One region of the Deferrivibrio essentukiensis genome, then DNA from elsewhere that is predicted to be linked to it. Evidence: predicted binding sites of a transcription regulator. Region 1 holds the regulator's gene; the other holds the start of a gene.
What was found. Region 1 encodes HrcA, which represses chaperone genes, less so after heat shock. Its sites were predicted from a motif close to TNTTAGCACTCNNNNNNNNNGAGTGCTAANA; they were not measured.
Positions count from the first base shown of each region.

Region 1 (4,439 bases):
GGCTCCAAAGTACCTTCAACAAGATCCATTACCAAACCTTCAAGTTTTGCCCTTGAAAGCTTTTTAACAAGGTGCTTAGGACCTGTCTGGTCAGCAGTGATAAACGGCAAGTTAATTTCTGTCTCAAGTGCAGTTGAAAGCTCGTGTTTAGCCTTTTCTGCAGCCTCTTTCAAACGCTGTAATGCCATTTTATCATTTTTAAGATCAATTCCATTCTCTTTTTTAAATTCATCAATTAACCAGTTTACAATCCTTAAGTCAAAGTCATCCCCACCAAGGAAAGTATCACCATTTGTAGATTTTACTTCAAATACACCATCACCAAGCTCAAGTATTGAAATATCAAAAGTACCGCCGCCAAGGTCGTAAACTGCTATCTTTTCATCCTTTTTCTTATCCAATCCATAAGCAAGTGCTGCTGCTGTCGGCTCGTTTATAATTCTTAACACATTGAGCCCTGCTATTTTCCCTGCATCCTTAGTAGCCTGACGCTGAGCATCGTTGAAATAAGCAGGCACTGTTATTACAGCATCTGTTACTGTTTCTCCGAGATACTCTTCAGCAGTCTTTTTTAGTTTTTGCAATATCATAGCAGAAATCTCTTGTGGGGCATACTTTTTACCCTTTACCTCTACCCAAGCATCATTATTATCTGATGGAACTATCTTATAAGGAAGTATCTTCTTCCCTTTTTCAACCTGGTCAGAGTCAAACTTCCTACCTATCAACCTTTTAATACTAAAAATAGTATTTTCCGGGTTTGTAATTGCCTGCCTTTTTGCAAGCATACCTACCAATTTTTCTCCGCTGTCTGTAAATGCTACAACAGAGGGTGTTGTGGCCATACCTTCTGCATTTATAATTACCTTAGGCTGTCCACCTTCCATTACTGCGACAACTGAGTTTGTAGTACCTAAGTCGATACCGATTACCTTTGAACTGTTACCCATTTGAGTCCTCCTTCTCTATATTTTCTACTTTATTTACTCTAACCTTTGTGGGTCTTATAACCCTGTCATGTAGAGTGTAACCTTTTTGCATGACAAGCGTAATAGCATTATTTTTATGATTATGATCTGCATCTAACATTAATGCATCATGCAAATTAGGGTTAAATTCATCACCTATGTTTGTTTCAATCTCTTTAGCACCATATTTAGCCAAAGTATCCTTAAACTGCTTAAGTGTAAGCTCCACCCCTTCTTTTAAAGCCTTTATCTCTTCTGACTCTTTAATATGAGACAGAGCCATCTCCAAATTATCGATAATAACTAAAAAATCTAATATTATCTGTTGATTGGCATATTTTAACTTTTCCTCTGTCTCTTTTGAAAGTCTCTTCCTAAAATTATCAAGCTCAGCGGCAAGTCTAAGAGAATGTTCTTTTTTCTCTTCAACCTCCTTTTTTAATGATTCTATCTCTTTTTTTAACAAAATTTTCTCAGTATCCTCATTTTCATCAATTACTATTTCTTCCTCTTGAATATTTTCTTCAGGAATGCTTTGTTCTTCTTGAAAAGCCTCATCCCTCTTCTTTTTACTCATCAGCTCCTCCAATTTTATTCATAAGTTTTGACATTATTTCAGCAGTATAATCTACTATTGGTATTATTTCCGGATATCGCATCCTTTTTGGTCCAATTACTCCAAGTGTCCCAATTACATTTTCATCCCTTTTATAAGGCTTAGCAACAAGGCTTATATTCAGATTTTCATCATTAATTTCAGAACCGATGAAAATTTTTACTGTCGGCTCATGGATACATTTATCAATAATTTCATATATCAAGGTTTTTTCTTCAAAAAAATCAAGCAAGTTTTTAAGGCTATCGGCATCCTTAAATTCAGGCAAGCTCAGCACATTTTTAGTACCATAAATTACCAACTCTCCACCAAAATCATGTGTGAACAAATAATCACCGGCTATCTCTTTTGCTTTTTCAGCCACCTCATCAAACTCACTTTTTTTAGAAGCAATATCCTGAAAAAGCTTATTTTTTATATCCATCAAGCTTTGATTTTGAAAATGTGTATTTAAATAGTTAGAAACCTTTTGTAAATCTGATTCAGTATAATTTTCACCTAAATTCATAATTAAATTATGGACTATACCTGATTTTGTAACAACTATACAAAGTACCCGTTCACGGTTAAGTCTTAAAAACTCAATATGTTTCAGGTACATACTGTTTATTTTAGGTGAGACTACAAAACCTACTGAATGAGAAACTTCGCCAAGCTTTTTGCTAATCTCTTTAAAAAGAAACTCCATATTTAAAGGACTTACATTCTCAATCTCTTTTATCTTTTCTATCAAACCCTTATTAAATGTAACAAACTGGTCAACATAGTATCTAAACCCTTTGTCAGTAGGAATCCTTCCTGAAGATATATGAGTCTGAGATATAAAACCTTTTTCTTCCAAATCGCTCATTATATTTCTGATTGATGCAGGACTAAGGTTTAAGTCACTGTTTTTAGATATAAATCTTGAGCCGACAGGTACGCTGCTGTTTATATACTCATCAACAATAATCTTTAAAACCTTGGCCTCTCTATCTGTTAGCACGCTAGCCCTCACCAACCTTATTTATTAGCACTCTCTTCCGCCGAGTGCTAATCTAAAGATATAAAGAGAGCTTATTTTTGTCAAGATAAATTTGGATTAACTTCTAACTATTTTTGAACACTATTTTTAGATTTTTAATTTGAAACTTAAGTTGAAATAACAAAAAAAGGCGGGTGAATTACCCGCCTTTAGTTGTTTAAAGACCTACAACATTTATAGCTGCCGGACCTCTGTTTGTTTTATCAATGTCAAATTTGACCCTTTCATTCTCTACTAAAGACCTAAAGCCTTCTTTTTGAATTGAAGTATGATGTACGAATACGTCCTCTCCATCTTCCGTAGTAATAAATCCGAATCCTTTTGAATCGTTAAACCATTTTACTGTTCCTTTAAACATTGTGCTACCTCACTTAAATTTTGTCTGATTGGGGCATAAAAAAAAGCCGCACAAGGTATGTACGGCTTAAGTTCTCTTTTAAACTGCTACACAACCAAATCTTATGGTTAAGATACAGTATTTAAACTTAATAGCAAGCATTATTTTTAAAATAAATAAAATAATTTAAATATAATTAAATTACTCTTTACCATTAATGAGTAACATATTACAAAAATTTTAGATTATCTTTTAAAAGATAATATTTAGTCATTATTTTCACTTTTTTCTATCAAAAATTCCCATCTTTCTATCTTATTTAATATTTCCTCTTCTATTTTTTCAAGCTCACTTTGATACTCCGCTAACTCGGCATAATTAGTCCCACCTGCAGCAAGTTTGGCTTCCAGCTCTTCTTTTCTTTTTTCAAGCTCTTCAATTTCAACTTCAATAGTCTCAAACTCTTTCTTCTCCAAATATGTAAGTTTATTTTTGTTTGATTTTTGTTTTACTGCACCTTTACTGTCATTTTGTGACTTACTATCAGATTTTGACCGCTTTTCAGATTTTTTGGCAATATAATCGGTAAAATTTCCTGGAAATTCATCGATATTGCCATCTCCATCAAATATAAAAAGGTGGTCAGTTACCCTATCCATAAAATATCTGTCATGAGAGATAACTAATAAACACCCTTGAAAATTATCCAGATAATCTTCCAAAACTGATAATGTTTTTATGTCTAAATCGTTTGTTGGTTCGTCCAAAATAAGAAAATTGGGATTTTTCAATAGAAGAAGCACAAGGTGTAGTCTCCTCTTTTCTCCCCCTGATAATTTTGAAACAGGGGTATGGTGCATATTTGATGGGAATAAAAACATTTCCAAAAATTTTCCGGGAGAAATAAACTTTCCATCAGGAGTATCGATAACCTCTTTTTCCTCTTTGATAATATCTATAATCCTCTTATCAGGGTCAAGTGCTGCACTATGCTGATCAAAAATAGCAAATTGTGTATTTACCCCTTTTATAACATCCCCTGAATCTGTCTTTTCCATTTCAGTAATTAGTTTAATAAAGGTAGATTTACCGGCACCATTTGGCCCTACAATACCAAGTCTTTCATTGTGCTTGAAAGTATAGCTGAAGGGCTTAATGATTTGTTTACCATCATAACTTTTGGAAATATCTTTAATTTCTAATATTTTATTACCAAGCCGCCTTGACTTGCTTCTAAATTCGGTTATGGTTTCTTCAGTAAAGGAAGGTTTTTGCTGCAACTCTTCAATTCTTTCGATTCTTGCTTTTTGTTTAGTTGTCCTTGCTCTTGCCCCTCTGCTAAGCCACTTTAGCTCATTTCTCAATATATTTTGTATTTTGAGATTTTCCCTTTTTTGTGTATCAATCATTTCACTTTTCTTCTCTAAATAAAAAGAAAAGTTTCCATTAAATTGGTAAAGGGTTTTGTTATCAATTTCTAAAATTAAGTTACAT
Region 1 is NZ_JAJAFU010000012.1:50,315-54,753, forward strand. It holds gene dnaK (molecular chaperone DnaK) at 1-950, opposite strand, end outside; gene grpE (nucleotide exchange factor GrpE) at 943-1,545, opposite strand; gene hrcA (heat-inducible transcriptional repressor HrcA) at 1,538-2,569, opposite strand; gene LF845_RS07235 (cold-shock protein) at 2,766-2,966, opposite strand; gene LF845_RS07240 (ABC-F family ATP-binding cassette domain-containing protein) at 3,212-4,439, opposite strand, start outside.

Region 2 (4,439 bases), on a different contig from region 1:
TCATTTATGAGATAAATGAGAGGGTTAAAAATTATTTTATAAATATTGAGACTGAAAGCAAACTTATCTCTTTTATTCATAGTAATACACCTATTGGTATTGAGCTTGAATTTACAAATGTTGGACCTAAGGCAGGAAAATTTTTTGTATCGGAAAAGGGTGATCCATTATTGAATTTTTCCAAATATCACCACTACCACCTAAAAAAATTTTTGTGGAGATTTGGGGCGTATATTGATTCGGAAATGCCTTTTAAACAGCTCATTAAAAAGGGGGGATTTTTGGAATATACATTTACTCGACCTGATTCCACATTAGCCTCTTCTATTCCACTTACAAATAGTCCCCAATTTGCTTCAAAACTTATTGAAGAAGCTGTGAGATTCACTCCGGTAAGGCCTCATAGCTTGCATATTACGTTGGAATCTCCAAATGATGGCTTTAGAAGACCTAAGATAGGTTTTGAAGAATCTCTGTTTATCCTTATGTGTACAGGTCAATTTATCAGGTTTGGCTCAAAGGTTTTTGAGGCAAGGATAATGGAAAAGAATATGAAGGATATTTTTCTAAGTAGGAAGAGGAAAAATGATGGAAAATGGGTTGATACGATTGAGTTTTCAAATATGAGGCTTTGTAGAGATTTTGTAAAAAGAGGTGTGTATGAACCCTCGATTTTTGTTTTTATTGCGTTTAAGAATCTTTTTCAGTTTGATGAAATACTCCCTTTTTCTCACAATATTGAAAAATGGGGTGAAAATCCCGATTATAGAAAGATTGACGCTGATAAGATGTTTGAAATATTAAAAAAGGGGCTTGATTTTGAAAAAAGCCTTCCAATAAAATACAAAGAGGCTATAATTTTAAAAATAAAGGATCTTTATCAGTACAACTGTTCAATAATAGGAGCATGAATGGAAAGTAGTACATTTACTGTATTTACATATGGTACTCTCATGCGTGGTTTTATAGGTTATGAGAAGTATCTTAAAAATGCAGTATTTTTGGGTAATGGAAGTATAAAAGGGAAAATGTATCAGACCAATTCTGGATATCCTGTTGTCACTAAATCTAAAAATGGTAGGGACATTCACGGTGAGCTTTTTGAAGTAGATAAGGATACAATGATAAAATTGAGAAATTATGAAGGGGTATATTCCTTTTTTACTTACTATAGAGAGGAGTTGTTACCTGTAAAGTTGGCCGATGGAAGTGTAAAGTATGCAAGAGTTTTTACCGCTCACCCTTTTGTAAAGCCATTAATTAAATTGACTGCAAAAAGGGTCAAAAATGGCGATTGGAAAGAATATATTGCCGGCCCTCCAAAAAACTACAGAAAATGGGCTTTAACCTTATTACTGATTCTGATTAACTTTATTATTTTGATTGAAGTTTTTGCCCACTCCTAAATTTTTCCATTGGTAGCAGGATGATAGCTGCCAAAATCACTGAAAAGAACGCGATTATGATAGATATGTTAAAGTTTCCATAAATGTCGGCAAGGTAACCTGCGATAACAGGGCTAATTATTTGCCCTATCCCAAAAAGTATAGTCAAATCTCCAATTACTTTGTTTGAAGCTTGAGGTGATATCTCCCTGCCGTAACTTAGCGTCATAGCAACAATTCCTAAAAATGTTCCTCCAAAGCCGATAGCACTGATGATATAGCCAAAAGTATTTGGTATCATTAGAGGGAGTATTATTGCAACACTCTGGATTAAAAAAGCTGTAATTAAAGATTTGTGGGCACCAAATTTATTTGATATTTTAGGCCAAATCAGTGTGGTAACAGCAGCAGATATTCCGATTAATATCCATGAAACATTTGCAGCGTAAATAGAGTTAAGTGTTTTTGTCAGTATGCTTACAATAAATGTTGCGGTAATTATGTAACCAAAACCTTCTAAAAAATATGAGATATATAATTTCCTAATCATAGGGTTTTTATCATTTGATGCTGTTGTTGATAGATTATGTTGTAGTTCAACCTTTTTAACGGCAGTCCAACCAAAGTAAAATGGTATAATACTTAATACAGAAAGCCCTAACCATATTTGGTCAGCAGTTAGTATTGTGCTAAGGGCTGGGACTGCTATGCCTGTCAGTGCAATCCCTGTCCCTACACCACAAAACATCCAACCTGAAATATGGGATTTTCCAAGCAAGGCAAGACTCTGAAGAACAAAAGCTACCCCAAGTACATTTAGGAATCCGCTGGCAATGCCTATGATAAATCTCCAAAAATACCATGAAAATATAGTGTGTGAAAAGGCCATTGCCGCAGTTGACAATATGCATATTATCAAGCTGACTTTATATATTGCATACTGAGTATTATTATTTTTAACATACTTTGAAAGTATTGCACCTAAGAGATAACCAAGGTAATTTATTGAGGCTATATTTCCTGCAATGGTATTTGAAAAGCCGTAGTTTGACTGCATGATTGGCAAGATAGGTGTGAATGCAAATCTTCCTACAGCCATTGCAAGAAACAGTGCAAAAAAACCGCCAAATACAATTTTGTAAGGTTCTTTTAAGTTGTTGGACATGATAAATTGTATCTAAAAAATATAAAATTGCAAAAGTAAAATTGAGAAAATGAAATAAAAAAAACTCTTGATTTTTTCGACTGTAATTTATATATATAAGTACTGTTAGCACTCGGTATAGATGACTGCTAATAACATTAATATAAATAATATCAAGGAGGTCAAAATGGCAAACATTAAGCCACTTCAGGACAGAGTACTTGTTAAACGTATTGAAGCTGAAGAGAAAACAGCTTCAGGAATTATTATCCCTGATACTGCAAAGGAAAAACCACAAGAAGGTGAAGTTATCGCTGTTGGTCCGGGAAAAGTGTTGGACAACGGGACCAAGGTCGAGCTTACTGTAAAAGTAGGTGACAAGGTTCTTTTCAGCAAATATGCCGGTACAGATGTTAAGATTGACGGCGTTGAATATCTCATTATGAGAGAAGATGATATCTTAGGAATTATTGGATAATTAATAATATTAAGGAGGATAGATTATGGCAAAGGCTATAACTTTCGGTGATGAGGCTAGGCAGGCTATTTTAAGAGGTGTTGACAAGCTTGCTAACGCTGTGAAAGTCACTTTGGGACCAAAAGGTAGAAATGTAGTTATTGAGAAAAAATTCGGTTCACCACTTGTAACTAAAGATGGTGTTACTGTTGCTAAAGAAATCGAACTTAAAGATCCAATTGAGAATCTTGGCGCACAAATGGTTAAAGAGGTAGCATCTAAGACAAGTGATGTTGCCGGTGACGGTACTACAACAGCAACTGTATTGGCTCAAGCTATTTACAGAGAAGGTATGAAAAACGTAGTAGCCGGTGCAAACCCAATGGAGCTTAAAAGAGGTATTGATAAGGCTGTTGAAGCTGTTGTAGCTAAATTAAAAGAAATTTCAAAGCCAATTCAAAATAAAACTGAGATTGCTCAGGTAGGTACAATCTCTGCAAATAATGATAAAGAGATTGGTGATATTATTGCTGATGCAATGGATAAAGTTGGTAAAGATGGTGTTATTACAATTGAGGAAAACAAATCAACTGATACTGTTCTTGATGTAGTTGAGGGTATGCAGTTTGATAGAGGTTATCTATCACCATATTTTGTAACTAATCCTGACACAATGGAAGCTGTTCTTGAAAATGCTTATATCCTCATCTGTGAAAAGAAGATTACTAGCATGAAGGATCTTCTTCCAATACTTGAGCAGCTTGCAAAACAAAACGCTCAGTTTTTAATCATTGCTGAAGATATAGAAGGTGAAGCTCTTGCAACACTTGTAGTAAACAAGCTAAGAGGAACATTAAACTGTGCTGCTGTTAAAGCTCCGGGTTTTGGTGATAGAAGAAAAGAGATGTTAAAAGATATTGCTGTTCTTACCGGCGGCCAGGTAATCAGTGAAGACCTTGGTCTCAAGCTTGACAATGTTAAGTTAGAAGATCTTGGTAGAGCTAAGAAAATAGTTGTAGATAAAGAAAATACTACAATTGTTGAAGGTGAAGGTAGCTCTGACGACATTATGGCAAGAGTTAACCAGATTAAAAAGCAGATTGAAGAAACAACTTCTGACTACGATAGAGAAAAACTTCAAGAAAGACTTGCCAAACTTGTTGGCGGTGTAGCAGTAATCAAAGTTGGTGCTACTACTGAAACAGAAATGAAAGAAAAGAAAGCAAGGGTAGAGGATGCTCTTAATGCTACTAAGGCTGCTGTGGAAGAAGGTATAGTTCCTGGTGGTGGAGTTGCACTTATTAGAGCTAGAGCTGCACTTGATAACTTAAAGCTTGTTGGTGATGAGCAAATTGGTGTTGAGATTATCAGAAAAGCTCTTGAATATCCAATTAGGCAGATTGCTGAAAACGCAGGATTTGAAGGTTCTATTGTTGTTGATAAGATAGTTCAG
Region 2 is NZ_JAJAFU010000001.1:159,446-163,884, forward strand. It holds gene LF845_RS00795 (hypothetical protein) at 1-911, shown strand, start outside; gene LF845_RS00800 (gamma-glutamylcyclotransferase family protein) at 912-1,406, shown strand; gene LF845_RS00805 (YbfB/YjiJ family MFS transporter) at 1,375-2,550, opposite strand; gene groES (co-chaperone GroES) at 2,717-3,007, shown strand; gene groL (chaperonin GroEL) at 3,030-4,439, shown strand, end outside.
Region 2: the regulator HrcA is predicted to act here: its motif matches at 2,654-2,684, upstream of groES (co-chaperone GroES).